DNA from 3 places in the Clostridium sp. Marseille-Q7071 genome. Region 1 is predicted to be linked to each of the others. Evidence: riboswitches for the same ligand, from Rfam matches in the RefSeq annotation. Region 1 holds a riboswitch; each other region holds the start of a gene.
The links. Region 1 has a riboswitch for cobalamin ahead of ACWPW7_RS18225 (ABC transporter substrate-binding protein). Riboswitches for the same ligand answer to the same signal wherever they lie in the genome.
Positions count from the first base shown of each region.

Region 2: it holds a riboswitch for cobalamin, as region 1 does, so the genes downstream of both, ACWPW7_RS05980 (ABC transporter substrate-binding protein) here and ACWPW7_RS18225 (ABC transporter substrate-binding protein) in region 1, are expected to answer to the same signal.
Region 3: it holds a riboswitch for cobalamin, as region 1 does, so the genes downstream of both, ACWPW7_RS12095 (DUF4430 domain-containing protein) here and ACWPW7_RS18225 (ABC transporter substrate-binding protein) in region 1, are expected to answer to the same signal.

Region 1 is NZ_CBCOPR010000001.1:3,819,468-3,830,764, reverse strand. It holds gene ACWPW7_RS18265 (AraC family transcriptional regulator) at 203-1,072, shown strand; gene ACWPW7_RS18260 (GNAT family N-acetyltransferase) at 1,119-1,688, shown strand; gene ACWPW7_RS18255 (hypothetical protein) at 1,869-2,543, opposite strand; gene ACWPW7_RS18250 (MarR family winged helix-turn-helix transcriptional regulator) at 2,789-3,220, opposite strand; gene ACWPW7_RS18245 (DUF6144 family protein) at 3,674-4,207, shown strand; gene ACWPW7_RS18240 (GyrI-like domain-containing protein) at 4,219-4,842, shown strand; gene ACWPW7_RS18235 (hypothetical protein) at 5,116-5,415, shown strand; gene ACWPW7_RS18230 (helix-turn-helix domain-containing protein) at 5,479-6,027, shown strand; cobalamin riboswitch at 6,287-6,467, shown strand; gene ACWPW7_RS18225 (ABC transporter substrate-binding protein) at 6,573-8,138, shown strand; gene ACWPW7_RS18220 (ABC transporter permease) at 8,138-9,085, shown strand; gene ACWPW7_RS18215 (ABC transporter permease) at 9,088-9,933, shown strand; gene ACWPW7_RS18210 (ABC transporter ATP-binding protein) at 9,948-10,907, shown strand; gene ACWPW7_RS18205 (ABC transporter ATP-binding protein) at 10,882-11,297, shown strand, end outside.
Region 2 is NZ_CBCOPR010000001.1:1,257,837-1,269,133, reverse strand. It holds gene ACWPW7_RS06010 (GNAT family N-acetyltransferase) at 1-422, opposite strand, end outside; gene ACWPW7_RS06005 (serine hydrolase domain-containing protein) at 847-1,884, opposite strand; gene ACWPW7_RS06000 (GNAT family N-acetyltransferase) at 2,097-2,528, opposite strand; gene ACWPW7_RS05995 (ABC transporter ATP-binding protein) at 2,796-4,583, opposite strand; gene ACWPW7_RS05990 (ABC transporter ATP-binding protein) at 4,585-6,330, opposite strand; gene ACWPW7_RS05985 (histidine phosphatase family protein) at 6,962-7,519, opposite strand; cobalamin riboswitch at 7,926-8,109, shown strand; gene ACWPW7_RS05980 (ABC transporter substrate-binding protein) at 8,387-9,394, shown strand; gene ACWPW7_RS05975 (FecCD family ABC transporter permease) at 9,412-10,458, shown strand; gene ACWPW7_RS05970 (ABC transporter ATP-binding protein) at 10,460-11,251, shown strand.
Region 3 is NZ_CBCOPR010000001.1:2,578,999-2,590,295, reverse strand. It holds gene abc-f (ribosomal protection-like ABC-F family protein) at 1-520, opposite strand, end outside; gene ACWPW7_RS12135 (hypothetical protein) at 720-857, opposite strand; gene hsp18 (heat shock protein Hsp18) at 961-1,398, opposite strand; gene ACWPW7_RS12125 (potassium/proton antiporter) at 1,812-3,266, opposite strand; gene ACWPW7_RS12120 (MATE family efflux transporter) at 3,615-5,015, opposite strand; gene ACWPW7_RS12115 (DUF438 domain-containing protein) at 5,218-6,375, opposite strand; gene ACWPW7_RS12110 (DUF1858 domain-containing protein) at 6,481-6,705, opposite strand; gene ACWPW7_RS12105 (sensor histidine kinase) at 7,101-8,258, shown strand; gene ACWPW7_RS12100 (hypothetical protein) at 8,400-8,909, opposite strand; gene ACWPW7_RS12095 (DUF4430 domain-containing protein) at 8,915-9,316, opposite strand; cobalamin riboswitch at 9,615-9,817, opposite strand; gene ACWPW7_RS12090 (exodeoxyribonuclease III) at 10,368-11,138, shown strand.

The DNA.
Region 1 (11,297 bases):
GAAGAAAAACTCATTGAATAAAGAACTTAAATAGGATTAAGAAAATTTGGTATTAAGTTTTCTTAATCTTTTTTATTTATTGATTTAAATATATAATTAAAACTAATTAAGGCTTATTTATTTTAAATCAAGAATAGCATAAATTATCAAAAAAACAGTTTGAGTTATAGATAAAATATAACTATAGTGAGGATGTGAATTGATGGATTACTTTGAAAGAATACAAAATGCTATTGAATTTATAGAGGAGAATCTTGAAGAAGAAATAGAAATTAATGAGGTTGCGCCAAAAGCTTTTTTTTCAGCTTTTCATTTCCAAAGACTTTTTCAAGCAATTTCAGGGTTTTCTGTACAGGAGTATATAAGAAAAAGAAGATTATCCGAAGCAGCAGTTTTACTGAAGAAAACAAATAAAAATATATTGGACATAGCTATTTCTTATCAATATAATTCTCAGGAAGCATTTACTCGGGCATTTAAAGGTTATTTTGATATAACGCCGGCTGCATATCGAAAGACTAATATAAATGTTAATAAGCAAAACAAAATTAATTTTCTTGATTATAGAAAAAATATTAAAGGAGAAATAAATATGAATAAGCCTGATATTATTATTTTAACCAAGATAAATATTATGGGATATGAATATAAGACAAATTTAAATGATTATGAGTATTTTAAAAATATCCCTGAATTTTATAATGATTTTGGGAAAAATGAATATTATCTACGAATTCCGCAAAGATCTAAACCAAGCATTTGCTATGGCATAGCATGTAATTTTCAAGATAACGGAGGATTTTCATTTATTATTGGTGAAGAAGTAGATGCTTTTTCTGAAGATATAGATAATAATTTTGTTAATTTTGAAGTTCCTGAGGGGAAATATGCAGAATTTAAAATATGTGGAGCAGTTGATTTAGTTCAAAATGCAAGAAGATATATTTATAGTAATTGGTTACCAAATTCTAATTACGAGAGACGAGAAGGACCTGATTTTGAGATTACAGATGTCTGTAACTCAAGATTTCCAAATAATATAAATATGAAAATATATATACCTATTAAGTAGAAATTTTACTTTCACATTTATTTTGTAGACGGAGCAGGTGAATAATATGAATATAGGAATAGCTTTTAATGAATTTCCAGTTTTGGAATTGGAAAACTTAATATTAAAAAAAATTGAGGCTAGTAATATAGAAGAATTATATGCAATTTACAGCAATGAAAAGGTATTTAAATATTGTGGAATTATACCAAAGAAGAGTATTAAAACTATAAGTAATATGGTTACTCATTTTGAAAGAGATTATAATAAAAAAGATAGAATTAAATGGGGTATATTTTTAAAAAATAAGGGTGATATATTAGTTGGAATTATTGAAGCCATGGATTTTAAGCCAAAGATAGATATGGTAACAATAGGATATTTTTTATCAGAGTCATATTGGGGACAGGGTATTGCATCCGAAGCTCTTAAAATATTAATAAAATTCTTATTTGAGAAGGTTAATATTAATAGAATTCAAGCAGAAGTTATGCCAGAAAATGAAGCCTCAAAGAAAGTGCTTTTAAAAAATGGCTTTATAAAAGAAGGATTACTAAGGCAGGCTACTTTATGGTCTGGCAAAGGTATAGTAGATTTGGAGATATATAGCATTCTAAAAGAAGATTACAAGGAGTAACTTATCTTTAGTTTATAGTTATTATTTTAAATATCACCAAAAGAAAAAGAACTGTAAATAAGTTTATAAAAACTTATTTACAGTTTTATATAGTTCAATGTTAATTAACGTACATTTTCTTAAATATCCATTCTATTTTTAATTAGTTAATTTATTTTAAATCACTAATTAAAGTATATATTATTTACTTTTAGATAAATATTTTTTAAATTGTTTATATCCTATAAGTACTATCCAAACATAAGCTAATGTTTTAGGTATCATCAACATTCCAATTAATCTATTAGTAGTTGCCCAAAGAACTACTGGAGTATATAGAGCAAAAGATAATAACACAGCTAAAGCCATATATTTATAATCTTTATCATTAACTTTAGTGGCTTCCTTATAAATAATATAAATCATGATTATTCCCATAATTGTAAAAGGTATATTTCTGTAAATACCCCAACTTACAGGAGCATAATAATTTAACCAATCATTTTGAGGAAATAAGCATAGTGCTATTCTAATTAAAGCAAGTAAATAAATTGAAATATCTAAGGCCTTTACTTCTTTAATATTAAATCTTAGTTTCCAAATTTTATATAGAATTACATAAAAAATGGTCATTGTAATAGAAGTTACAAATTTGCCGAATCCTAAACTAGCAGCATTAGCTTCAAGCCCTGTAGTTAATAGTGCATATATTCTTGGTATAAGATGAAAAGAATCCCCTATTCCAAGTATTAATGACATATAACCGAATAACTTAAAATATTTATTATCTTTACTATTTTTTATCATGATACTTCCAATAGTAATTACTGTTGTAAGATATACAACATGAAAAATTGGTTCCATTATAGCTTGCATAAATAATCCTCCTTTAATATATGGTTTTCATGCGAACTATTCAACATTAATTTTATTAAATCATTTCTACAAAATAAAGAATTAATAAAATACAACAAATAAAAGGTTAATTTTATAGAAAAGCTTCTTATTTGCATATCATAATTATAAATAAATTTAATAGTTTAAAAACTATAGCTTTATTTCTTTTTAAAGATATAGGGATCAAATAAAGGGTGCTAGCTAACTATTTTAAATCAATTAAATTACTCTTTAATTTTTGATAAAATATTTCTTAAGTTCTTTACTAATTCTTCTAGCTCTTCTTTGCTGCAATCTTTAAATATATTATCAAAGCTTTCTTGTATTATGGTTCTAAAATTCTTAGCAAACTCTAATCCCTTTGAAGAAAATTTTACATAAGTATTTCTCTTATCGTCAGGATATTTTACCTTTTCTAAATAACCGTATTCTTCTAATCTAGTCACAATACCAGATACAGTACCTTTAGCCAAGGACATTTCATCACATATCTCAGAAATAGTCATTTCTTTATTATGGGCTATAAGTTTAATTACAATAATCTGTTGATGAGTTAGATTACTATCTTTTAGATTTTTTTCAACAATATGCATAGACTTAGAATATATTTCTTTTATTAACATGGCTATTTTAAAACTATCAAAGCTTGAACTCATAAAATCACCTCAAATTGTATATAAAAACAATTCTATACCCTATGACTATATTTAGTCAATCAATAAGTAGAAAGATTTAAAAAAATAGTTCGTATGCAAACTATAATATACTATAAATTTACTATGGTCAATACTAATTTAAAAAATATTTATCTTTATTTATAATCAAAGAAAGATAAAAGAAACCTTAATTTGTTATGTGGTTTGATAGGTTATTTTTGTACTAATAATTTGTTATAAAATATATAAGATATATGAAAAATTGAAATGAAAAATCAAGTAAGTTCACTTTCGAAGAATAATAGCAATTTAAAGTCCATAAAGGTGGATTTTAGTTATTTTTTGAATATATCTTAATTAATAATTTTTTTAATATGACATGATGACGTCATATAAGACTATTTATAATTAAAGAACATATGTAAATATTTTAATGGATAAGGGGGAAAAATTATGTCTAGTAAGTGTGAACGTATTCTTGATAGTATTAGATTAAATGCTGGGGACGATATCTATAAAAAAATAGTGGAAGTATATGGTGAATTACCTTTAAAATCATCACCTACTAAGCAAGCAAAATATGTTAAAAGTATATTAAATGAACTTGAAAATAATATTGGAGAAATTATAGTAGAAAAAGTAATGAAACCCTGTGGACATTTATGCATTTCAAATAGAACAATTAAGGAAGCAAAAAAATTATTTGAAAGAGCTGAAAATGTTGAAAAATTTTTAGATTTAATGAATGAGAAACATATAGGTGGTGGAGAACTTCACATGGATAGTGGAAACATAATTGGAATTTATAATAAATGTTATTGTGGAATGGCTAAAAATGTAGAAGATATGCCAGTTTCATATTGCAATTGCTCTGCAGGATGGTTTGAAAAATTATTTAGCTCAGTATTTAATAAAACAGTAAAAGTTACAAAGCTTCACACTATTTTAGAGGGAGCAGATAACTGTGCTTTTAAAATTGAGTTTTAAGGAGAATAATCATGATAAATAAGTTTGATTATAAAAAAGTATTTAAAGAGTTCTATAGTCAGCCTGCGAAAAAAGTATCAATTTTAAAGATGCCAAAGCTTAAATATTTAATGATAAATGGCCATGGAAATCCAAATACATCAAAGGAATACAAGGATGCAGTTGAAACATTATTCAGTTTATCCTATACTATAAAATTTATGATTAAGAATAGTGATTTAAAGATAGATTATGGAGTAATGCCACTGGAAAGTGTATGGTGGACTGATAATATAAATGATTTTTCAATAGCTAATAAAGATATATGGAAATGGTGCAGTATGATTATGCAGCCTGATATTGTTCCAGAAGATTATATAGAAAAAGCTTTATATGAAGTAGAAAGAAAGAAGAAATTATCGTCTATCTCTAAGATAGAGTATAAAGACTATGATGAAGGACTTGTTGCACAAATTATGCATGTGGGACCTTATACAAATGAAGGTCCTACTGTAGAGAAGCTTCATAATTATATCAAAGAATGTGGATATGAATTAAGAGGATTACATCATGAAATATATTTAAATGATTCTAGACGATGTTTACCTAATAATATAAAAACTATAATTAGACAACCTATAATGTTGAAGGAATAGGCGTTAGAATATAAAAGTTTTAATATCTTAATATTAAAAGGTGTGAAATTTAGATTTATTACTCTAAGTTTAACACCTTTTTTACTTGATATTATTAAATTTTATAAGCTGTTTATAAAGCGATTCACTTAAACTTTATTTTAGTGAATCTCATTTTACAGTATGTGCTGTATACTGTGAATTAAAGTTTAAAAATAAATAATGTAATTAAAATTCAATTTTTTTTATTAAATATAAATTTTGTACATTATTGTTTTTGATGAATATAATAATATGAATGAATTTAGTTTCTATAGAACTACCTATGCTTGTATTATTTGGCTTTTGGTTTTTAATACCATGGTAACTTTAGCAATTAATACTTATATAATGAATAAATCATATAAAGAAATATTAGGCATAGTTAGTTTTTTTATGAGAGTTATAAGTTGCTGTATAATACTTTTAGATAATGATCTAAAGGGGATTATAATAGAATATTTATCTGTTTATTTTATATTTTTAATTATAGGTGTAATGATTTCTGTAGTTGTTTTATCTTTAAATTATAGCAAAAGCTTTAAAAAAGCTTAAAGGCTAAAGATTTCATTTAAATAATGAAAATTACTATATAACAAAAGGGGAGGGGATAAAGCGATGGAAGATAGAAAAGTATTAACTACTTTAGAAGAAGTAAAAGCTATTTCTGATCCTTTTAGATACAGAATTTTAAATACACTTATAGATATGAACGAGCCAGCTACAGTAAAACAGATAGCTGATAAAATGAAAGAAGTTCCATCAAAAATATATTATCATGTAAATAAGCTTGAAAAAGTGGGAATAGTAAAGCTAATTTACACTAAAAAAATAAAGGGAATTATAACTAAATATTATGAACCCTTAGCTAGAAAGTTTGAGATAAAATGTTCAAAAGAAGTAGAGGAACCTTCTAAAATGATGCTTTTGGCAGTAAGTCAAATGATGATTTCAGAGTTTTATGATAATAGTAAAGATATATTTTTAGACTCTATGGATAAAAATATACAAGAATCAAATGGAACTATTATAAGCAAGAATGTCTATCTTACGGAAGAAGAGGCAGATGAAATAATAGAATTAATGAAAAGTTTTTTAAAAAATCATAAACAAAAAGATTCTGAAAAGCTTAGATATCATAGCTTTTTTACAATAATTGAAGAATAAGAAGTAATTTATTGAACCCCATAACTATTTTTTTAGATATTTAAGAAAAATAGTTATGGGGTTCATATATTAATAATGAAACCATTAAAAAATATTGGAATTATTAGATGTGATATGAATTAAATTTTATTATAAATTTCATTTAACTTACAATTTTTATTAGCAATATTAGCAATAAATTAAATAAAAAATAAAGTGATTAATAGGTTTTTGAAAGTATTTATAAGAAAATAAAATATTTGACATATTTTTAAATACAATGTATAATTTTGTTGAAAAATTAATAAATTTAAGAATTTAGGGAAGTTTGGTGAGATTCCAACACGAACCCATCACTGTAAGCGATGACGATGCCTAATATGCCACTGGATTAATTCTGGGAAGGCTAGGCTAAGGGGGAATCGTAAGTCAGGATACCTAAACTTAAAGAGAAATAGATTGAGGGGGGAGTAACTAAATCTAATTTTATAGCAAAGATGGGTAAGCTATGGCGTTGACTATGGCTTTTTTTTATTGTGAAAATTTAAAAGAGAAGGAATGGAGCTATGAAAAAGTTATTTAAAAACAAGATATTACTAGTATTTTTAGTGTTAACAATGGTGCTAGGAACTTTAGCTGGATGTACAACTAAAGACACCAGCATAAATGAGGATGATGAAATTGTGCTGGCAGCTGCAAGAGATTTATCGCCAGGAGCAAAGGATGCATATTATGCTACTTCTATATTATTTGTTTGGGAGCCTTTAATTGGATTAGATGATAAAGGAAATCCTTGTGCTGAATTAGCAGAAAAATGGACAAACTCTGAAGATTTTAAAGAATGGACTTTTAAGATAAAGGAAGGAGTAAAATTTCATGATGGAGTTCAATTAGATGCTGATGCGGTAATTAAAAACTTTGATCGATATATCAATATGAAAACGAAAGGATCACCATTTTATTCTTTTGATTTAGAAAAGACATATCCTAATTTAAAAGAAGTGGTTAAAGTATCTGATTATGAAGTTAAATTAATATTTAATAAACCTATATCGACACTAATATATAACATGGCTAGATTTGGTAGTGCTATGTATAGTCCACAATGCTTTGATATAAATACAGGAGATTTTACAGATATAGCAAAAGGTACAGGACCATTTAAAATTGTAGGACATGAAAAGGATCAATATACATTATTAGAAAGAAATGAAGAATACTATGGTGATAAAGCCAAGGCTAAGAAAGTAAGAGTAAAAGTTATTCCAGATGCAGAAACTAGATTTTCAGCTTTAAAATCTGAGGAAATTATGGGAGTAATGGACTTAGGAGCAATAACTCCGGAATTATCTAAAGAATTATTAAAAGATGAAAAATTTGATGTATCTACTGGAAAATCAAGTATAACTCACTTTATCTCCACTAATGGTGTTAAAGGACCATTCAGTAATGCAAAAATGAAAGAGGCCTTAAGCTTAGCAGTGGATAGAGATCTTATAGTTGATGAATTCTTTGGAGGATATGGAACTTCAACTATTAATATATTAAACCACACATCTCCTTTTGCAAAAGAAATAAAGCCAGTTCATGATAAAGAGGGAGCTAAAGAAATTGCAAAAGAAGTATTAAAAGGAGAGACAAAAGAAGTAAAATTTATAGTACCTTCTTATGGAGTAGATCGTTACCCTTATAAAACTGAAGCAGAATATATTCAATCAGCGATAAAAGATATAGGATTAAATGCAACAATAACAATTTTAGATGGAGCTGCATTTAAAGAGGCTATGAAAAAAGGAGAATATGACTTAGCTATACATCCTCAAGGGCTGCCAAATGCAGAACCTTTTACTATATTTGAGGGATATATGCATAGCGAGGGATCAAGTAATAAGTCTTATAGTTTAGGATATAAAAACCAAAGAGCAGATGAACTAATTGATAAGCTAAAAGAAACTAATGACATGGCTAAAAGAGAAGAAATTTACAATGAACTTCAGGATATATCAGCTAAAGATCCAGCGAGTATACCACTGTTCCAAGATGTTAATTTAATAGCCTTCAATAAAAAAATAAAAGGTTTTGAGGCAACAAATTATGGAACTACCCTAAACAAAATGGAGTGGAGTAAATAGTGGAAAATATTTTTAAATATATATTTAAAAAAGTATTGTCCACTATACCAGTTTTAATAGGCATAACTTTATTAGCATTTATCCTTGGAGTTATTGCACCGGGAGATCCGGCAGTTGAAGTTTTAAGTATGGACGGAATAAGTACTCCTACAGAAGAAGAAATACAAGAGGTAAGAGAAGAATTAGGATTAAATGATAATATATTAGTTCAATATGTTAATTGGACTAAAAAAGCTATTAAAGGAGATTTAGGAGTTTCTTATATAAAAAAGACTCCTGTATCAGAAGAAATACTGAGAAGGTTACCAATAACCTTCTCAGTATCATTAATGGCAATGATATTTGTAGTAATTTTTTCAATACCGTTAGCAATAATTATGGCATTAAAAAAAGATTCTTTAATTGACAATATAGGAAGAACTATATCATTACTTTTAACATCTATACCAGGATTTTGGCTTGCTATAGTTATGATGAACATATTTTGTGAAAGATTAAAAATATTACCTACTAGTGGATATGGTACACTTAAGCACTTAATAATGCCTGCCTTTGTTTTAGCAGCAGGAACAATAGGAACAATTATGAGATTAAATAGAGCTACATTAATAGAATCTCTTGGACAAAATTATATAGTTACTGCTGAAGGCAAAGGGCTTCCAGAAAGAGTGATCTTATTAAAATATGGGCTTATGAATTCAATTATGCCTATAATTACTGTTCTAGGAAATTATTTTGGAGCAATACTTGGGGGAGCAACAGTTGTAGAGGTCATTTTTGGACTTCCAGGTATGGGAAGTTATGTTATTCAAGGTATAATGAGTAGAGATTATCCTGTTGTTCAGGGATATGTTGTTTTTACAGGAGTAGTTTTTGTTATATTTAACCTTATAGTAGATTTATGCTACTTAGCATTAAATCCTAAAATAAGACTTGGAGGTAAATAACGGTGAGAAGGTTTAACAAAGTTAAAAATATGCCTCTTATTTATAAGATAGCATTTATAACACTTATTGCTATGATTTCAATAGGAATATTTGCACCAGTATTAGCACCTTATGATCCAAATGCTATAGATATGACGAAAAGACTTCAAAGCATATCTAAAGAACATCTTTTAGGAACAGATGCATTAGGAAGAGATGTTTTTAGTAGAATATTATATGGTGCAAGGATTTCAATATTTTTAGCAATACTTGCAACTATATGTACAATGTTTTTAGGAACAACTATAGGAGTTATAGCAGGATATTTTGGTGGTGTTTTAGATAGCATAATACAAGTGTTAGTTAGTATATTTCAAGGGCTCCCGGGTCTTAGTTTTATGATAGCTATTGCAGGAGTTTTAGGACCAGGTATTAAAAGCTTAATAATTGCTATAGTAGTAACTTCCTGGGCAGGATTCTCTAGAGTAGTAAGAGGGGAAGTTCTAAAAATAAAAGAAGAGAATTATATAGAAGGTGCTAGGGCTTTAGGTGCTAGTCATTTTTATATAATAATTCATCATATATTGCCTAATATTTTTGCACCTTTTATAGTGCTTTTTACTGTAAGAATTGGAAAAGTTGTACTATCAATGGCATCACTGAGTTTTTTAGGACTTGGCATTCAACCACCACAGGCAGATTGGGGTGTAATGGTAAATGATGCTAAAACTTACTTTAGATCCTATCCGCATTTATTATTAGCTCCAGGAAGTTGCATAATGCTATTGTGTTGCAGTATAAACCTAATTGGCGATGGTTTAAGAGATCTATTTGACGAGAAAAAGGATTTCTTTAATCAATATCTTTAAAAGGATGTTTTAGTATGGAAGAAGATATAAAAATAGAAAATTTAAAAGTATATTTTAATACTAAAGAAGGGGATGTTAAGGCAGTAGATGGAATTGACTTAACATTGAAGAGAGGAAATATTATAGGAATAGTAGGGGAAACAGGCAGTGGAAAATCAGTATTAGGTCTCTCAATCTTAGGATTACTAGCTCAGAATGCTAAAGTGGGAGGAAATATACTTTATAATGATAAAAATTTATTAACTTTAAAAAATCAGGAATTAAGAAAAATAAGGGGAAAGGAAATAGCATTAATACCTCAAAATCCAGAAACAGCCTTTAATCCTATATACAATGTAGGTTCTCAAATAAGTGAATTATTTTATTATCACAACAAAGAAAAAAAGAGTAAAAGCAAGGAAAAGACTATAAAAATTTTGGAGAAATTCTCATTTAAAAACAGCAATAAAGTGTATAGTTCTTATGGATTTCAATTAAGTGGGGGAATGAAACAAAGAGTATTGTCAGCAATGGGTATGGCATTAGAGCCAAAATGGATAATTGCAGATGAGCCAACTAAAGGTTTAGATGCAATAATAAGAAATCAAGTATATGATGTTTTCAAAAACCTTAAAGAAAATATGGGAGTAAGTATGATACTAATAACCCATGATTTAATGCTAGCAAAGAAGCTTTGTGATGAAGTTATAGTAATGTATGCAGGGAAGATATTAGAAAAAGGTAGTAAAGAAGATATTTTTGAAAATCCTAAGCATCCTTATACTAAAGGATTAATAGATGCTCAACCTAATAAAAAGCTTATTCCTTTAGATGGAGTTGCGCCAAGTTTAACAGATTTACCAAAAGGATGTAGATTTCATCCTAGATGTAAATATAAGAAAAAATTATGTATGGAAAAAGAGGCCAATCTTTATAAAGTAGATAGCTGTGAAGTGAGGTGTTTTTTATATGATAGAGATAATAAATCTACGTAAGCAGTTTAAAAATGGAATAGTAAATAGAAATGTAGTTACGGCGGTAGATGGAGTATCTTTTAAAATTGAAAAGGGAAAGACCTTAGGTCTAGTTGGAGAAAGTGGATGTGGAAAGTCTACTTTATCAAGATTAATATTAAAACTTATAAAACCAGATAGTGGTAGAATAATTTACAACGAAGAAGATATTACAAACTATAGTTTTTCAAAAATGAGAGATTTAAGACGAGAAATGCAAATAATATTTCAACATCCTGATTCAGCACTAAATCCTAGAAAAACCATAGAAGAGAGTTTAATAGAACCACTAAAATTACATAAAATTTATAATGAAAATACTGCACAAAAATACATTAAAAACTATTTGAAGTTTGTTGGATTAAGTGATGA
Region 2 (11,297 bases), 2.6 Mb from region 1:
GCCTGTATTGCTCTTTCATTAAAGGAAAAAGTTTCAATCATTATATTATTTAAATTGATAATATTAAAGCCAAAATCTAATATCAATTTTGTTGCTTCTGTTCCTATTCCTATATTCCAGCAACTTTTTTCTCCTATAAACATTCCAAGCGTAGCTCTTCTATTTATTAAATCTACTCTCATCAATCTTCCAATTCCCACAGCTTCATCATTATCTTTTCTAACAATATAAAATGCATAACCATTATTATTCATATTTTCAAGATATCCCTTTTGCACTTCATAACTTATCATGTCAGAAGCATCACCAGTTCTAATAGCTACTTCCATATCATTACTCCATTTAGCAACTTTATCAGCTCCTTGAGCATCTATAGGTGATAAATAGCAATTCTCTCCAACAATTTTTCTTAAATATTCCATAAAAATTACTCCATTTACCTTTTATTAATTTTATTTTTCGAGTGCTTTTTTCATCCATAAAATCTTCATTTTTTATCATGATATTTCACAATTATGGGGTAGCAAAAATTTCAAATCCTGCTTTTTCATATGATTTGATAGCTCTTTTATTAAACTCTGCTACTCCCAATCTAGCATACTCACCTTTAAATTTAAGGGACGGTTCATTAAAATTATATATTTTTTAGATCCCTTCTCCTCAATATATAAACTTTGCAATTTATAAAAAGCAATGAACCGTCCCTTAATATATATTTTTCGCAGTCTCCTAAATTTAAGGGATGGTTCATTAAAATTATATATTTTTTAGATCTCTTGTCCTCAATATATAAACTTTACAACTTATAAAAAGTAATGAATCGTCCCTTAATATAAAATAAAGTCTTTAGTAATCCTTCAATACTTTACTTTCAAATTCCCTTGTTATGATACTTCCCCCATATTCCTTATTAGCCATAACAGTTAAATTGATATTATGCTTTGGATATACTGATGATCTAAAGCTTACTCCTGGATCAGCACCCATTAGAGTGTATTTAAATATGCCATCTTTATTTTGTACAATCCAGATTCCATATCCATAATATAGGTCTTTTTCAACAACTATTTGAGTTGATAAGATCTTTTCAGTTAATTCTTTATTTAATAATCTATTATTAAATAATTCACTCCAGAATTTTGTCATATCTGATGCTGTAGTAAAAACCCCGCCATCCGGTCCCCCTACAATTGGAATGGAATAAATATTAGTCTTCCAAGAATTATTCTCATGATTTTCAATATATCCATAGGCTGTATTCTTAGGAAGGTTGTCCATAAAAAAGTATCCTGAATCATTCATTTCGCATATTTTAAATATATTATTTTCAATATATTCTGCAAATTTTAAACCTGTTAATTTTTCTATTATTAATCCTAATACAATAAATCCTGCATTATTATATTTAAATTTGTATCCAGGTTTAAATTCCATTGCTCTATTTTTAAACATAGGAAGAAAATCTTTTACTTCACATATGTTATACATTGGCATGGAATTCCATAGTTCACTGTAGTCACTCATGACTTCTTCATCAAAATAATCAGGTATTCCAGAAGAATGAGTTAATAAATGATGAATGGTTATATTAGAATCAAACTTAGGAAAATCAATATCTAAGCAATCTTTTAATAAGGTATCAAATGATATTAATCCCCGTTGTACTAACTGGCATATGGCAACTGCAGTAAATCCTTTAGCTCCTGATGCAACTCCAAATTTTGTATCTACTTTATTTTTAATTTCTTCATTTCTATTTGCTAAGCCATAGGACTTTTCAAATATGATATTATCCTTCTCTTTTACTAAAACAACTCCAGAAAATTCTTTCTTATTGTTTATATCACTAATAATGCTTTCTATTTTATCAAACACACTATTCATATTTTATATTGCCTTTCTACTTATGATAATCAATAAGGGACAGTTCAAAAAATTATATAATTTTTAAAATATAGCTTATCTAAAATATATTTAGAGTTTTTAATTTATAAAAATTAATGAACTGTCCCTAATAATTTGCTTAAAATTTCTAATTTATAAAAGTTGATGAACCGGCCCTAATAATTAAGGGTCTTAGGCTTTTACCATAACTCTTAATTAGATTTCCATATCATTAAATAATCTTTTTCTCCCGTGTCATTATCAATCAATTCATCTTTTAAAATAAAACCATTTCTTAAATAGAACTCATAGGCTTTTTTATTTTTTGCATAAACCTTTAATTGAATTTCATCTTTATTTTCTTTTACAAAATTCAATAACTTATTACCATACCCCTTATTATGATAATTGCTATCAATAAACAATGCTGCTAAATAGTTGTCTACCATAGACACAAATCCTAAAATTTTACCATCATCTTCTATAATATAAGTCTCAGACATAGGAATATATTTTTTCGCCATATCTTCTTTTTTCTCTTCCCAATATTCCGCATTAATAAAATCATGAGATTTCTTAGAAACCTCACACCAAAGTTCAACTATATAATTTATTTCATTCTCATTATATTTTCTAATATTCATAGTTAGAAATTCCTCTCTGCTATTTGTCTATTTTAAAGCCCCCAATTTATTTAATCATGAATTCTTTCTCACTCTTATAGAATTCTCTATTAATCCTTTTATCTTATATCTATACCCCATATAATTAATTTAATATTTAAGTTTTACCTTAATTGCTTATTATAACTACACCTTAGAGGAACCCCTAAATGGCTCCATAGCATTCCTCTAAGGTGAAAATAATATATTAACATCTATATTCTTTTTGCTAATTTAAATTCTCTATTCTTAAGCTCCTTCATTAAGGAATCTATACTGTGCCATATACAAGCCGTAATAGAAGCCTTTTTTAGCCATAAGCTCATCATGGGTTCCTGCTTCAATTATTTTTCCGTCATCTATTACCATGATTTTATTACAATCTCTAATAGTTGATAATCTATGAGCTATTACAAAAGATGTTCTTCCTTTTAGAAGTTTATTAATCCCCTTTTGTACTAATATTTCTGTAGCAGTATCTATATTAGATGTAGCTTCATCAAGAATTAAAATTCTTGGATTAGCAAGAAGAGCTCTAGCAAAGGAAATAAGCTGACGTTGACCAACTGAAAGTCTTGATCCTCTTTCATTTACCTCTGTATCATATCCCTTTTCAAGCTTCATAATAAACTCGTGAGCATTTACTGCTTTTGCAGCTGTTATAATCTCCTCATCAGTTGCATCTAACTTTCCATAACGTATATTTTCCTTTATGGTATCAGAAAATAAGAAAGTATCTTGTAGCATTATTCCCATTTGGCTTCTTAAAGAATAAAGGTTAACATCTTTAACATTTTTACCATCGATTAATACTTCTCCAAGATCACAATCATAAAATCTACTCACAAGACTAGTTATAGTTGTTTTTCCGGCTCCTGTAGGACCAACTAAAGCTATATTTTCTCCTTGCCTTATTTTAAAACTTACATCTTTAAGGACAGGAGTTCCTTCTTCATAACCAAAGGTTACATTTTTAAACTCTACATTTCCTTTAATTTTAGGCATAATTTCAGCACTTTCCAAATCTATAATATCGGGTTCAACATCCATTATGTCAAAAATTCTCTCTGCCGCTGCAAAATTTGTTATTAATGTATTGTAATAAGAAGCTAAGTTTATAATTGGTCTCCAAAACATATCAGAATAAGCTATAAAAGCAACAATTGTACCTACGCTAATTTCTCTACTTTGGAAAAATTTGGTTCCATACCAAAATATAATAAGTGTACTAATACCCCAAGATAATTCAACTATTGGCCAAAAAAAATCATTAAATACAATTGCTTTCATAAAACCATCTAACATTTCTTTTAATGAAAATTTAAATTTATCTGAACTAGTTTTTTCATAAGTGAAATCTTGAATAATCCTTACTCCCGAGAAAGCTTCATGAGTATATCCATTCATATTAGAACGCTTTTGTCTATAAGCTTGCCACTTTTTTCTAGATATAGTTTCTATAGAAAACATAGTAAAACATAATATTGGTAATACAATAATAGCTAATAGTGCAAGCTTTACATTCATGATAAACATAAGTGTAGCAACGCATACAACTGTTAAAAGTTGTGGTATTACTGTAGTTACTCCACTAGAAAAAAGTTCTGATAAAGAGTTAACATCTCCAATAACCCTTGCAAGAATCTTTCCAACTGGTCTTTCATCAAAGAACGCAAAAGATAATTTTTGAATATGAGTATATAATTCTTGCCTTATATTCAATAATATATTATTGGTTATCTTCGACATTTCTATAGTTGAAACTCTAGATGAAAGCATACCAATAAAGTTAATTGTTATAACTAATAAAGTTGTAATTATAAGACCCTTAGCATTTTTTGCCACTATAAATTTATCAATAGATATTTTTAGTAGATATGGAGTTAATAACCCGCTAATCATAATTATTATCATTAAGAAAATTATAAAAAATACTTTAACTCTAAAAGGCTTTAAATATTTTATTAACCTAGAAAATATTTCCTTATTTGATCTACTAGTTATCTTCTCATCTTGATTTATTGAGTTCTTAGCCATATTAACTCACCTCCTCTTTTATCTTCTCTGAGTTTATAAAGTCTTTAAATTGTGTTTTATAAATTTCATAGTATTTGCCACCTTTTTTAAGTAAACTCTCATGAGTTCCATACTCTACAATTTCACCTTCATCCATATATATAATTAAATCTGCATTTTTTACCGCTGAAATTCTATGAGCTATAATAAAGGTGGTAATTTTTTTTTCACTATGATAAAGGTTTTTTAGAAGATCATATTCTGTTTCCATATCTAGAGCTGAAGTAGAATCATCAAGAATTAATATTGAACAGTCTCTAATAAGAGATCTAGCAATACATAATCTTTGTTTTTGTCCTCCAGATAATCCAAGTCCTCTTTCCCCTATTAAAGTTTCAGTTCCTTCTTCTAACTCATCTACAAATTCTTTTGCACAAGCAAGTCCTAGTACCTTTTCTATTTCCTCTCTTGTAGCATTTTCTTTTCCATATTTAATATTATTTTCTATTGTATCTGAGAATAAGAAAGAATCCTGTGGCACAATAGATATGCTTTTTCTTAAAGAGTATAAATCAATATTCTTAACATCATGACCATCAACCTTAACTGCACCTTCCATAACATCATAATTTCTTAATAAAAGACTTATTAATGATGACTTCCCTGAGCCAGTAGATCCCATAATTGCAACTGTACTTCCAGCCTTAATATCTAAATTAATATTTTTAAGAACTGGTTTTTCTTTATACTTAAAAGTAACATTCTCAAAAGAAATATCTCCTTTAATTTCTTCAAGTACTGCACAGTTTTCTGAATTTTTTATTTCTGGATTTATAGAAAGTATGGCATCTATCTTCTTTTGAGAAGCCTTACTTTGAGATAACATACTTGTAAGCCAACCAAGCATTCTCATTGGCCAAATCAAAAGCCATAAATAGCCATTAAAAGCTACAAGTTCTCCTACAGTTAAATTGCCTCTAATAACTAATATTCCACCTACACCATTAACTAAAAGTACAGATAAATTTCCTAAAAATTCTTCTATAGGATAAAACTTTCCCCAAATTTTTGACCGCTCAACAGCAAGATCATAATTTTTATTGTTAAACTTAAGAAATTTTAATATTTCATGCTTTTCTCTTGCAAAGGCTTTTACCAGTTTAACCCCTGCAATATTTTCTTGAGCAGTAGTATTTAATACTGCTGTATGATCACTTATTTTTTCAAAAACTGAGTCTAATTGCTTTTCAAGCTTTACAGTTATAAAAGCTATAACTGGCATAGTAATTAGTGCAATTACTGTTAAAAGTACATTCATTCTTAGTAAGATAACTGTAGATAAAACAAAGTAAACAATATTTTCTATAAATAATCTCATTCCAAAACCCATAACTCCCCAAATATTGTCTACATCTTCACCAACTCTAGACATAAGTTCACCAGTATTCATATTATCAAAATATGAAAAAGATAAGCTTTGAATATGATCAAAAAGATTTTGTTTTAGATCTCCTGCAACTTTTCTTCCAAGATAATCAAACATAAATTCCTTTACATATCCAAATATAAATTTTGTAAATGCTATTACTGCAATACCTTTGAGCAACATTCCTAGTATTTCATAATTTCCCTTTACAATTACATCATCAATAAATAGTTTTGTAATATAAGGAGTTACTAAGTCAACACCAATTATAATAATCATAGCTAATGCTCCAATTAGTGTTATTAGTTTATAATTTTTTGTGTAGCTTAAAATTTTCTTCAACGTAAATCGCCCCCTCCAGCTACAAGTCACTTTTTAAAATAAACAACGTACAATTTTCAACACCTTCTAAACTGCTATAGAAAATTTTAAAATTTATATTTATTTTTTTAGTTCTAAACACAAGTTTAAAATTGCACATTGTTACAAATGTTTTTTGAACAATCTACCTAGAATGATTATCCAATTTTTACTTAATATAGAATCCCCAGAGATGAAAAAAAGCCGTATTTTCCCATTGATAAACAGGAAAATACAGCTATTAATGCATAAAAAAGTCCTAGGAATACCCTAGGACTAAAATTTACACAAAAAGGCTATGATAAACCTATATCATGAGGTAGGGTATTAGTTAATACAATATTAAATTTGGATCCTATACTTATTAATCTGTTTAACATCTTACTACCTCCTTTTATAAATTAATCATATTTAGGTTTTACACCCATGTACTAAGTATAGCTATATCTAGATATTTATGTCAATATATTATTTTATTTATACATTTTAACTTTTTATTAACATATTAATAAAAAATTCATATTATTTTTAAATTTCATTAAATAATCATAATTTTAATAATTTTATTATAAACTTCTATTAAATATTTGTAGTAAATAACTTATTTATACCTTTATTTACTAACTGCTTCTATAGCTAAGAGCTTTTTATTCTCGAAAATTAACTTATAAGCATCAGGCATCTTAAGTTCCTTCCAAAAATCAAAATCATACTTTTTGCAATAATAATTCATAATAAGCACCATAATATTACCATGAGTTCCAATAGCTATATTTTTTCCACTATAATTATCTAATATATTATTTAAGGAATTAACGCCCCTTGCTTGTGCTTCTATATTACTTTCTCCACCTTCAAAATAAAAGCTTGGATTTGTCCACAATTTTGTTATAGCTTCCTCGAAATTATCCACAGGATATTCACATAATTTTCTTTCTTTAAAGCCTTCCTCTATAATTATACTTTTATTTATTAAATTTGCTACAACTTCTACAGTTTCTATTGCTCTTTTATAAGGACTAGAAATTACTAAATCTATATTTTCTTTTGCAAGTATTTCCGTAATTTTATTTCTGTCTATAATTCCTTTATTAGATAAGGATCTATTTAGCTCATCAGCGTTGTAATTAGAATGAGCATGTCTAACTAAATAAATATTTGTTATCATCATTATTTTGCCACTAAAAATATATTTCTATGAACACTTTTCTTTTTGTATACAATTTTATTTAGTGGCTTCTCCTTTCTTATTTTTATATTTCCTTAAATCAATTTTTCTTATAATTATAGATTTTTACTCTTCAACACTATTAGTTATAATTAAATTTTTGCCAGAATCTTTCATGCCAATTATATCAAAATATTTACAATTTTTCTTTATACTGTTATAATACTATTACTCTCTTAATACTATATATAATTTATATCTATTGCTTATTATATCTATTGCTTATAGTAAATAAATTATATAAAGAAACAAATGCATTTTGCAATAATTTAAATTTTCTGAAATATACTTTTTGTAAAATTTTGTGTTATAATCCTGATGAAGTAATTGTAAATCTTTATTTAAAATTAAATATATTAACTATTTTGGTGAAATATAGGTATTTCTTAAAAGGGAAAAGGGTGAAAATCCCTTACGGTCCAGCCACTGTATTGAAGAGTAAATTTTTGTTATGCCACTGCATTTTTTTTGTGGGAAGGTAAAAACTTATGATGAATCTAAGTCAGGAGACCTGCCAATATAGGTTTTAAAATCACTTACTAGGATAAGGTATTTTAAGGTTGCTAATTTAACTATATGGTATTGTCTTATTTTATTTATAGTTTAAATATTAGAAATAGATTTATTATTTTAGCATTACATCTTTTAGTATCTTAATTCTTAAGATACTTTTTTTATTTTAAAAATTAATAAAAAACTTAATTTTAATAGCTTTCTATTGCTATTTTTTTAAAGTTAATAAATAAAATATTTTATTTAAATATATAAATAACACATTACAATTCTAAAAAATAATGGGGGAATTTTAAGATGAAAAAACAAAAAATTTATTCATTGATTTTAGCGGTTTCTTTAACTGCAACTATGTTAGGAGGATGTGGTAATGCAAATGAAAATAATGCTTCAAATTCTGTAGAATCAACCTCTGATACTAAAGCTTATGCTCAAGTTACAATTAATAATGACTTACCTTTTGGAAAGGCAGATGAAGTTTTCTCTGAAGCTCCTAAGAAAGCTGCAAGTTTAAGTGGTTTTACAACAGAGATGCTTCTTGCTTTAGGTTTAGAAAACTCCATAGCTGGATATTCCTTTCAAGACAATGAGATATTGCCGGAATATAAAGACGCCCATGCTAAATTAAATGAGTTAGCTGACTTAATGCCTTCAAAAGAAACTTTACTTGGCGTAGAACCAGATTTTATAACTGGATGGATGTCTACCTTTACAGAAAACAACTTTAATGCTGAGTTCTGCAAAGAAAATGAAATAAAAATTTATGTTCCAAAATGTGAAAGTCCTAATGCAACGATGGAAACTGTTTATGAAGATTTTACTAATCTAGGAAATATATTTAATGTAAAAGAAAATGCAAGTAATGTTATATCAAAAATGAAAAAAGAAATTGAAGATATTTCATCTGCTGTTCCTAAAGACAAAGAACCAGTTAGAGCTTTTATTTATGACTCTGGAGAAGATTCACCATTTACATCTTGTAATGGTTTACCAACAGATTTAATTAGGCTTGCTGGTGGTGTGAATATATTTAAAGATGGTGAAAAACCATGGGCTAATGTAACTTGGGAAGAAGTTGTAAATAGAAATCCTGAATACATAATTGTTATGCAATACAATGCTGCTGATAACGTAGAAGAAAAAATAAACTTTTTAAAAAATAATGCAGCTCTAAAAGATGTAGATGCAATAAAAAATAATAATATTTTTGTTTTAGGACTTTCAGATGTTGTTGCAGGTGTAAGAAACTCTAATGCAATAAAAACTATGGCTGAAAAATTCCATCCAGAAGCTTTTAAGAATTGACATGGAGAGTTATTGACATGAAAAAAAATAAACTTACCTTTCCCTTTATATACATATCCTTAATTCTATTTTTAATAGTTTCTATAATAATTGCTGTTAATGTAGGATCTATAAATATAAGTGGTACTGAATTATGTAAAATAATAATTAATAATATATCAAACAAAGAATTTTTTCCAAAAACTTGGTCTAACTCTGTAGAAAATATAGTGTGGCAATTAAGACTTCCGAGAGTACTTCTTGCCGCGATTGTTGGTGCTGGTCTATCTTTATCTGGTGTATTAATGCAAGCATTAACAAAGAATGTTCTAGCTGACCCTTATATACTTGGAATATCTTCCGGTGCTTCAACCGGGGCTGTACTAACTATTTTACTAGGTAGTACACTATCATTCCCTATCTTATCTGTACATTTAGGTGCTTTTATTGGAGCATTACTTTCTTCAATAATTGTCTTTATTATTTCAAGTAGTCAGGGAAATTTTTCTTCTTCTGGATTGGTCTTAACAGGAGTAGCAGTAGCATCTGTATTCTCAGCTATAACAAACTTTGTTATGTTTAAAGCCAAAGATGTTAGAAAGCTTTACTCTGTAATGTTTTGGATGACTGGCTCACTTGCTGGTGCTAAATGGAATGACTTACTTTTAGCTTTTTTAGTTTTAGTAGTTTCCTCCATAATAGCTTTAATAATTCATAAAACATTGGATGCAATTTTACTTGGTGAAGATGCAGCTATAACTTTAGGTGTTAACATTAAACTTTTGAAAAAAATAATAATAGCTACAAGTACACTATTAACTGGAATTATGGTATCTCTAAGTGGGATAATAGGCTTTGTTGGTCTTGTAATTCCTCATATTTCAAGGACTATTGCTGGTTCTGTGCATAAAAAGCTTATTCCATTAACTATTCTTTTAGGGTCTTTATTCTTAATATGGTCTGATATACTTGCAAGAATAATTGGTTCTCCTGAAGAACTTCCTATAGGTGTTGTTACGGCTTTCATTGGCGCACCATTCTTCTTACTTCTATTAAAAAAGAGTAAATATTCTTTTGGAGGTTAACATGGTCAAATTAAGCGTAAAAGATTTACAATATAAGCATATATTAGAAAATATAAATCTAGAAATAAATAAAGGTGATTTTGTTGGAATTATAGGACCAAATGGTAGTGGCAAATCAACTTTACTTAAAAATATATATAGAGTTTGTACACCAGATAAAGGTGAGGTTTTCTTAAACAATATAAACTTAAAAAAATTATCTAATAAAGAAATTGCTAAGAATATGTCAGTAGTAGCTCAAGAAAATAGACCTGAATTTGACTTTAAAGTTATAGATATGGTGTTAATAGGTCGTTTTGCACATAAAAGTTTATTTGAAAATAACAATTCTAATGACATAGAACTCGCTGAAAATTGTTTAGAAAAAGTTGGAATGTTAGATTTTAAAGATAGAAATTTTTTAAATTTATCTGGTGGAGAAAAACAGAGAGTTTTAATTGCAAGAGCATTAGCTCAAGAAAGTGATTTTATGATTCTTGATGAACCAACTAACCACCTTGATATTGGATATCAACTACAAATAATGGACATAATAAAATCTCAAAATTTAACAGTATTTTCAGCAATTCACGATTTAAATATTGCTTGCTATTATTGCGATAAAATAATTATAATGAAAAATGGAACAATACTAGATTTTGGAAAGCCAGAAGATGTTTTAAATGAGAATATTGTATATGAGCTTTTCGGACTTAATTGTCAAATTGAGAGAAATAAATTAACAAATAAATTAAACATAATATATATTCCAAACTCCTTTAATAATGACTTAAGAAGTGCTACAGTAATTTAATACAATTATTTTTTATTTATATATTATCTTAGGTATTTGAAAAATA
Region 3 (11,297 bases), 1.2 Mb from region 1:
CCAATATTACAGTAGTTTTTTCTCCACCACTTAAACTATTGAATATTCTATTTTTAAAACTCTCAGTAATTTTTAAGCCATTACAAATCTTACTTAGTTTTTCTTCTATATCATATCCTCCTAAAATTTCAAAAGATTTCTGTAGATCCTCATATTTATATAAAACTTTTTCCAAATCTTTTCCTTGAAGTATGGACATTTTATTTTCTAGTATCTTCATCTCTCTTGCAATCTCATTAGCTTCATTAAAAGCTAAATCAAGTACATCTATTACCCTAAAATCATCATTATACTGAGGAAGTTGATCTAAATATCCTATGGTTGCATCTTTTCTTACAGTTACCATACCTCCATCATTACTTTCTATTCCACCAATTATTTTTAAAAGTGTACTTTTACCACAACCATTTCTTCCTATTAATCCTATTCTTTCTCCGCTATGAACCTCAAAACTTATATCCTCTAAAACCATTGTAGCTCCATAGTATTTTGAAACTTTATTTAAAGCTAACTCTATCATATTAATCCCTCCATATATTTCTCTAATATTAATTTTTTATAAAATAAAATAAGCCTAATAATATCCATAAAACTTTCGCTCATACTTATGGACATATTGGCTTACAAGAATAGCTATTCTTTTTTAAATATTAAAAGCTCTATGGAAAACCCATAGAGCTCAAAAAATACTTTTCCTTATAAAAAAGCTACAGATATACTCATGGATTTACACTTATATTAGCAATATACTTAAAAAAGGACAGACTACTCCCGTAAAAATCGATATTTCCATTTTTTGCAACGGAACTACTATATTTTTGATTTTTGTCTGTCATATTGCTAATATTAAATTCCATTTTCTACCCTCCTTTTCTTAATTATTTATATATTTTGTAATTAAAAGATTACACTATTTATATTCTAATTTATTTACATATATATTTCAACAATTTTTAATATTTATTTTATTTCTATCCTTCTTTTTTCTACTTTACTATCATTTAGTTTAGGAATAATTATGTTTAATACTCCATTATCAAACTTTGCATCAATATTATCTTCGTCAATATTATCTACATAAAAGCTTCTTTTAAATGTACCATAACTTCTCTCTTTTCTTACATAATTATCTTTTTTATCCTCAACTAGATTTTCTCTTTTAGCACTAATAGTTAAATAACCATTATTATAATCTAGATATATATCTTCTTTTTTTATTCCTGGCAAATCAGCTTCAATTATATAAGATTTTTCATCTTCTTTTAAATCTACTGAAAAACTATTATAATTTATTCTTTCTAAGAAATCTTCATCAAAAAATTGATTCATTAACTGATTAAAAATATCCCCTCTTTTACTTATAGAATTATGTCTTTTCCATGGCATTATTTCAAACATATAAAAACCTCCTCAATTTTTTTATATTATTTGTATAACACCTAATTTTATTCAAAAGATTAAAACTAAAGACAGTAATGATTATTCTCACTACTGTCTTTCATATTTTAATTAAACATCCTTATTTTCCAACATTTTATTTATCCTAATTAAAATTTTATATTTTATAAGATTTCTAAACAATCCACGGCCATACCTCTTTAGAAATCAATTTTTTCTAGCAAAATTACCTAATTTAGTATAAGTTTTCACTTTATTTTTCCATTAGCAAATATACTTAAGTTAGCTAATCTCTCAATATTTACTCCTAATCTCTCCATAATTTTCTGTTAAATGATGATGTTATTTTAAATGATTTATTGGAAAATTATCTCTATAGTCTTTTACTTTTAGATTATGAATTTTCTAAATTTTTATTTTATACATTTCCTTATGTCAAATATGTCCTCTTTTTTTTCTGAAGTTATAATTAATTTATCCCCTGCTTCCAACACAGTAGAACCATTAGGTGTAACATATTTTCCATTACGATTAATTGTAATAATTAAAGAAGTTTTAGGAAATTGAATATCAACAATAGGTTTATTTATAACTTTAGAATCTTTATTAATTTTAAGTTCAAATAGCTGATTCTTAAAACTATCATACCTATCTACAAACTTATCATTATCTAGTTTTCCCATATCTTCTTCAGCTAGATCCAAAAGCTTTGCTACTTTAGGCAAAAAAGTGCCTTGAATTAAAACAGAAGTAACAGATATAAAGAATACTATATTAAATATCATAGGTGCAATATCTATACCTGCTAACAATGGGTAAATTGAAAAAACTATAGGTGCAGCTCCTCTTAACCCAACCCATGATATTAAAAGTTTTTCTTTAAATGTAAAATCAAAAAATGATAGTATTATAAACACACATAGTGGTCTTGCAACTAAAACCATAAATATTGATATCATAAGTCCTGTACCACTAATAGATGTAAGTTGTTTAGGAAATACTAATAGTCCTAGGGTTATAAATAAAATTATCTGCATAAGCCAAGATTGACCATCAAAAAATTTCATTACAGTTTTTTTGTGTATAAAACTACTGTTTCCTAGTATTAATCCTGAAATGTATATAGCTAAAAATCCATTTCCACCAATTAAATCTGTAATTGAAAAAGTAAATATAGCCATAGCTATAGTTAACACTGGATATAACCCATCAATGTCTAACTTAATCTTATTGATTATAAATACCATAAGCTTGCCAAAAAAAACTCCTAGTAATGAACCAATAACCATTTGCATAAAAAATAATGCAATAAAGTTAGCTATACCCATATCACCTTCTGTTAAAAGGCCAAGAATTGATACAGTCAACATATAGGCCATAGGGTCATTGCTACCACTTTCTAGTTCCAATAATGGTGCCAAATTCCCTTTAAGTTTTAAACTTTGTGAACGAAGTATGGAAAATACCGCTGCGGCATCAGTAGAGGAAACAATTGAACCTAATAACATTCCTTCTAAAAAACTTAAATCTGTTATAATGTAAACAAAGCATCCTACTGTTATAGCAGTAATTAAAACTCCACATGTGGATAAAAATACTCCCTGCTTAAATACTGGTTTTATAACATCGTATTTTGTATCTAATCCACCAGAGAATAAAATGAAGCTTAATGCAACAGTTCCTATAAATTGTGCTATTTTGGGATCATAAAAATAAATTTTCCCTATACCATCAGAACCTGCTAACATACCAACAACCAAAAATAATATTAAAGTTGGTATTCCAATTTTATATAATATCTTACTAGCAAAAATACTAACAAAAAGTAGTATAGAGCTTATAAGTAAAATATTTTCTACTGTTAGCATATTTTTCACCCCCAAAAGTTTTAAGATTTTATTGTATAAAGCCGTTAATTTCCTTATTTAAATCTTTACACTTTAAATAAGTCTTAAATTTCTTTATGGAGTAATGTATATAGGAGCTCATGTTGTTATTATAACATAGTTCGCATAAAAACTTCTATAATTTAGATTAAATTTTTCTATAAAATCAAATCTGAAAAATAGTCAATTAGTATATTATATATGAATCTATTAAAATTTTTATGTATTTTTCTTTGTTAATCACAGGCTACATTTATTTATCTTTATTTTTCTTTTTTATAACAGGTAAATATTTCATTAAAAATAAAATAAGCCCATAATAGGCTTATTTTAAATAGCAATTTCACTTTCATTTTCTATATCTTTTATAACATTGTTAATCCATTTGTTTGAAATAAATCTTTTAACTAATACCACTACTTTTAAAGTTTCCTCAATAGCAGTCATTAGTGCAACTATATAAACAGGAAGTTTAAATATAAAGGCAGCGACAAAAGCTAATGGTATTCCTATAAACCATAGTGTGATACCCTGCACCATAGCACCAAACTTTGCATCTCCTCCTCCTCTAAGTACACCTACAATAAGCATAACATTATATACTTTTGCAGTCATAACTACGGCATAGATATACAAAATTAGTAATGCATCATTTAATACAGCCTGTGAAACATTAAATAGTGATAATACCATTGGAGCACTTAAAGCAAGAATAAAGGATAACGCTAGTCCAACCAATGCAGATACTGTACATAGTCTTCTTGCATAAAGTTTACCTCTTTCTTCACGTCCTGAACCAATCTCTTTTCCTACAATAACTACTGAAGCATTAGCTAATCCAAAAGTAATTATCATAAATAAATTTTGAACAGTTGTACAAATTTGTATTGCTGCGGAAGCTTGAGTACCTATTCTTCCGTAGATTATTGCATAAGTTACATTTCCAAATCCCCAACAAGCTTCATTAAGCATAACAGGTATTATAGTTGCATAAACACTCTTAACTAAATCTTTAGTTATACTAAAGATTTCTTTAAATTTAACTGCTAATATTCCCTTAGTAAAATATATAGGAGCTACTAATATAATTGATTCTACTATTCTTGCAATTAGGGTAGCAAGTGCAGCGCCCTTTACTCCCATAGCCCCAAATCCAAATTTACCAAATATAAATACATAGTTTAATATTCCATTACAAATTAATCCTGCTAAACTAGCCACCATAGGAAGTACTGTATTTTCAATGCTTCTAGAAGCTGCTGCAAAGTTAAAGCTAATAGCCGTAAATACATAACTTAAACATACTATAATTAAGTATTCACTTCCTAGTCTTATAACTTCTATATCTTTATTAAATATTCCTATAATTGATTTTGGTATTAATAATGCTATAATGGTAAATAATGCAGTTATTACCATACCACTTATAAGTCCAATACCTAATACTTTTCTTATGTTTTCCTTGTCTTTTTTACCCCAAAGTTGAGATATAAATACGGAACACCCAGAACTTATACCCATAATAAATATACTAAATAAAAAATAATACTGATTTGCTATACCTACTGATGCTAATTCAGTTTCTCCAACCATACCAATCATAACTGTATCTAACATATTTAATGAAGATGCTATTAACTGTTGTAATACAATAGGCATGGACAATAGAAATAAGCTCTTATAGAATTTTTTGTCGTTAAAAAGTTCTTTAAAGTTTATCTTTAAACTCAATTTTATTTCTCCTTTCTCTATGTTTTTAGATAAAAAAAACACTTTGAAGATTTTCAAAGTGTTTAACTTCAGCACTTGTATATCTTTTTTTGTAAAAGATATATAAAGCAGATTATTGAATTTCATATATTTTTTTAAATTCCTATAGAATTATATAAAATTTTTTCTTCTATGTCAATAACTATTAAAAGTTATATATAAATTATTGTGATAATAACCTCTTCTCACCAGTTATTTCTTGAATGGACTTTATATTTTGAGTTACTTCTAATGTCCCTATATATTCATCCTTTTCATTTTTGATTGCAAAATATCTTATATATACATATAATTCTCCCATTTTAATCCAAAATTCTTCACTATGCTTCTTTCCAGATTTAAAATCTTTAAGCATTTGTTCTACAATATGAACACTTGCAGGTGGATGACAATTTTGAACAGTTCTTCCAATTACAGATTTAGTTCTTGCAAATATCCTCTCTTGGCTCTGAGAAAAATATTTTACTACATCATCTTTATCAATAAAAGTAATATCCACTGGTAAATGATTAAATATAGCTGATAATTCCTCTATATTCAAAATTCCTGTATCTAATTTAATATACTCTTTTTCAAATCTATTATCTTCTTTTGCATATTTCATAGCCATTCGCTGAGGTTTCCACTTTTCTACTACATCTATTAAGCAATATCCTATTTCATCACTATCTTCCATTATTTCAACCCATTCATCTTCTGTTAAAGTTTCTAATAATAACGGAAATAATATATTTTCTTCCTTAAAGATCATATCTAAAATTTTTGTTGTAATGATATTAATTTTTTCTTCCAGCACTTCTATATCACCATTAAAATTAATTAAAATATCTTTTATATCTTTTATATCTCTTCTTATTTCATCATCTACAGCCCACATAACTTTAGGTGGAGCTTTAATTTTATATTTTTCCATATAAGGAAATAATATATTTTCTTTTCTACTATAGTGTTTGTCTATATCCCATAGTAAATTAAATTCTTCTAATAGCTTTAGTAAATTTTCATTGGTATTTTCCTTTTTATATAATACTAAAGCTTGTAATATATTTTTATTTAAGAGGTTTTCTATTGCTAGGTTCTCCATTTTTAAAGTATAGATAGGATGTCCTTTACTATTTTCAGTTCTTTCATCTCTATGAATTTCCTCAATTGAACCTTTAAATACTTCAGCATGAACATCACATAATCTCTGAATCTCTTCTACTTCCATTCCTTCCTTTATTAAGGCTGCTTCCATTTCAGATATTTCATTTACAGAGACATTTTTTATAAGAGTTTCAAATTCCTCTTTGACTTCTTCTACACTTTTTCCATTATGCAAATCTTTTATTATTTTCTTTAACCTTTCCTCTCTCTTATTTTTATTTATTTTTTTTATTTTCTCTATTATTTATAAGCTCACTCATATGCTCTACCTCCTTTTCTATTAAACTATATAATAACCTTCTTTTATTAGTTTTTCTTTAACTTCACTTATGTCATAACCTTTTATTTTCGCACCTTTAGGAATGGTCATAACTCGTCCAACTGTATTTAGCATTTTATCATTAGCTATATTTTCAAATCCTATACTTTTTAACCTTTCTTTAAGCCTAGAATTTTCCTTGCATAGCTCATAAATAGTTTTATTCATATCTAATATATTCTTCATACTTCACCTTCTTTTTAAGAATATATCTTAATTTATTAATTCAAGTATAAGAAAGATCTCTCTAATAAACTGTGATTTAAATCAAAATTTAAAAATAGAGTAAATGTAAAAAAATTTTCTACTAAATTTTGATACAATATTTCAAATATCTTATTTATAATAAGTAAAAACAATTTAAGCTTTACACAATTTTAATACAACAAAGTAAACCTATTAATTTTTGGGAATATATGTAATAATATTCCATAGCATATTATCTTTAATAGAATAAATGCTTATAAATACAGCATTTATTTATTGTTCATCTTTTATTCTCAATCTGCGCAATATTTTACATAATATTTACAATAATGGTGATATAATAAAACATATTTGATACTAAAAGGTGATGTAATGTGAATGATGTAAATTTAATGTTAAACAATGAAGACTTATCAGAGATGCTAAATGCCTTAGAAAATTTAAATGAAGTAGGTGATTATGAATATATCTTTAAAAAAAATGCTGTAAAATTCTCAGAAGAACTTAGTAAGGTAGTTGGTTGTAATCAAAAAAAGCTCATGTTAACTGCACTAGAAATTTTATATGAATATATTCATCCTAGTGACTTAATTTATTTATATTACAAAAGTAAAAAACTTAAAAAAAATAAAAGTTATAACTCAAAATACAAATTATCAGAAATAATTGAAGATGATATATACATATATAGTAAAGATACATACGGTAAAAATAATATTCTTTTAAAAGAAGCCTTAGAGTATAGTAATCTTAAAACAGAATTTTTATCAAATATGTCTCACGAACTTAGAACACCCTTAAATAGTATATTTAGTTCTATTCAACTCTTTAAGGTATATCTTGATAATGAAGATAATTTAAAAAGTAAAGAAAAACTATATAATTATGTTAATATAATGAAACAAAACTGCTATAGACTGTTAAGATTGATCAACAATCTCATCGATTCCACAAAAATTGATGCTGGGTTTTTATCTTTAAATATGCATGATCAAGACATAATTTGCATAATAATAAACATCTGTAATTCTATTAAAAATTATATAGAAAGTAAAGATTTAATCTTTACCTATCATAGTACAATTACTAGTAAAATAATGAGCTGTGATGCTGAAAAAATAGAGCAAATAATTTTAAATTTATTATCTAATGCTGCAAAGTTCTCAAAGCCTCATAGTAAAATTCAGCTGAACATCTCTGAAAATAATGGTAACCTAATCATTTCGGTAAAGGATAATGGTATAGGAATCCCTAAAGAAAAACAAAGGATAATCTTTAATAGGTTTAGACAAGTACAGCCTCTTATGAACAGAAATCATGAAGGTAGTGGTATAGGCCTTTCCATTGTGAAATCTCTGGTAGAAATGCATAATGGTGAAATCTCTGTTATAAGTGAAGAAAATGTAGGAAGTGAATTTATAGTGGAAATTCCTATATTACAAAATAAAAATTGTAATTATAGTGAAAATAAACAAATAAATTTTAACCCTATAGAAAAGATATATATGGAATTTTCCGATATATATAATTAATAAAGCATTTTGATTAATGAATTACCTTTATAATTGAATCAAAAAAACCTTCTTGTAAATGGTGTATAGTAACTCCATTTACAAGAAGGTTTTTTTGATCTTTTAATATGATACCTAAATTTAAGCAATAAAATTTTAAAATTAATAACTTTTGCACTCTTCTTTATTTAGCCTTACTAATAATTTATAAATATGTTCTCCTAATAGCATCATTGCCAGATAATTTCCTACCATATGGATTATATCATAAGGTATTCCTCTTATCCAATAAGCAACAGCAAAACTAAGATCATTTAATATTATATAAGGAAGGGCAAAAAGCATACCAAAGATTAAGCCGAAAACTCCTGAAAATATAGACCAAAGTAAAAAGTTTTCTTTATTTATCCTTGTAAATAATAATGTCAGTATAACTAATAATGGCCAAACAAAAACATAGCTAAACCACCATAATCCAATTCCGTAGATTAGCCCTTCTATAAGAATAAATAATAGTGCTATAATTATAGCTTTTTTCCTAAATACAAGTGTATAAACAATTAAAAGCATTGATACAAGTTCTACATTCGGTAAAAAGCTTAAAAACATTTTTGATACTGTGATTATTGAAGATAATAACACTATTATAATTAACTCTCTGGTTTTATTCATAATATTTACCAGCCTGTTGTAAATATAAACTCAAATCTATCTCCATCAGCTATCGGAGTTTCGTCTATTCCTGCTGTTGCATCCACTCCGTTTATTGTAAGTTTCCACCACTCTTGTTTATTCTTATCTGCTAAAATTCCATCTACTTTATTTACATATCTTCCAAATTGTGACTTTTCTGCATCTATTATCTTCATCTCATCCAATGCCTTTCCTAAAAATTCAGCATCTGTTGAATGTTTATGTTCTTTTTCATATTTATCTTTTTCAGATTTAACAATTACTGTTATATTTTTATTTCCTTTAACGGTTTCAACTTTTGCAAATTTTCCATAAGCGAAATAACCTACAACAGCAATAAGTAAAATTAAAATAGTTGTTATAATCCTTTTATTGTTATTCTTCATAACTATATCCTCCTATATTTTCCATATAAATTAAGTCGATATAAGCCCCTGACTAATCAATTTCTATTTAGCTATATTCAAAAATAACTAGTCAATATTTTGATATATTTTCTTTCAGATATCCTAGCTGATTCCATAATAGTTTCTATTTTAAAATAGAAACAACTTGTGTATTGCTCCTTTCTATATTTAAATTTAAATTCTATGTATTACAAAATAAAAAACTCTCTTTCTTTAAATGTAAAAGAAAGAGAGTGGCTTTCTGTAAAACTAAACCAACTCTTCCCTCCGAAGAAAAGCTTGAATATACTGTTTAATAAGTATCCTGGCTCTCGTTTCAACCTCAAAGCGTCTTCCCAGATAAATTCCAGTGACTATTGCTCTTTGTCCACGATTACAGTAGCGGGGGCTGCTATGGCTTAAAACCATATTCCTTACAGAACAGCAAATATTAATTTATTTTAATTCTATCATATGAGAATTTAACTTTCAATAAATCTAGTGAATATAGGTATGCAATGTGAAAATTTAAAATATACTGAAAGAAATAATTTTTTATAAAAATAACTTAACTTTTTAGAGATTAAGGGTTAATACTTAAGAATATGAATTGAAGATGAAATTCACCTTTAGTGAATTTTTTAAAACAAAATTTATTCTAAAAAGCTCCAAGAACTTTGATGATGAAGTTTTAACAACAATTCGTATCTTTCATTCTATTTTTTTATTTACGAACAATAATTTTTGTTATAGAAATCAAAGTAATGTATAAGTTAAATTTTCATTAATAAAGCCTATAAATACAATTATTTAAAAAGATTAATTTTTTATATTGATAAGAATTATCAATTTGTCTTTATTAATAGACTATTAAACTATATAATGATAGAAAAGATAAAAATTAATCATTATAAATAATATTAAAATATTCATATATATTATTATGACAAAATTTTTGTTAATTATTATTTATATTTTATCTTATAAAATATTTTAAAATTGAGATATATTTTATAAATTTATCTCAAATACTTATGAGGGGAGTTTTACAATGAAAATTTACTCATGGAATATAAATGGCCTTAGAGCCATGTTAAAAAAAGATTTTATTCCTTGGATAATGGAGTCATCACCTGATATATTATGTATTCAAGAAACTAAGCTTCAAGAAAATAATTTAGATGAGAATATAACTAATATTGAAGGCTACTATTCATATTTTTCTCATGGAATAAAAAAAGGATATAGCGGAGTTGCAATTTACACTAAAACAAAACCAAAATCTATTAAAAATGGTATTGGTATTAAAAGATTTGATATAGAAGGACGTATATTAATTGCTGAATATGAAGACTTTACTCTTATGAATATCTATTTTCCTAATGGTCAATCTTCTGAAGAAAGACTTGAATATAAAATGGAATTTTATGATGCTATATTAGATTTTTGTAATATTGAAGTATCAAAAGGTACTAATTTAATAATTTGTGGTGATTATAATACTGCTCATACTCCTATGGATATAAAAAATGCTAAAGCTAATGAAAAGACCTCTGGTTTTCTACCAATGGAAAGAGCTTGGATAGACAAATTTATATCAAATGGATACATCGATACCTTTAGATATATAAATCCAGATAAAATAAAATATAGTTGGTGGAGCTACAGATTTAAGGCTCGTGAAAGAAATGCCGGATGGAGAATAGATTATTTCTTTGTTTCAAGAAACATGGTTAATCGAGTTTTAAAGGCAGAGATTTTAAATGAAGTTCTAGGTTCAGACCACTGTCCTATAACTTTAGAAATTGAAAGTCGTGATTAAGATCACGGCTTTTAATTTATATACTCTTTAAATATTAAAAATATTACAAAGTAATAATTATTTTATATTTGTGTATATTATATTTTTCTTTTCATAAAATATTTTTATAATAAAAACATAAAATATGATATAATTTATATTTAAATATGAAAAGTAATT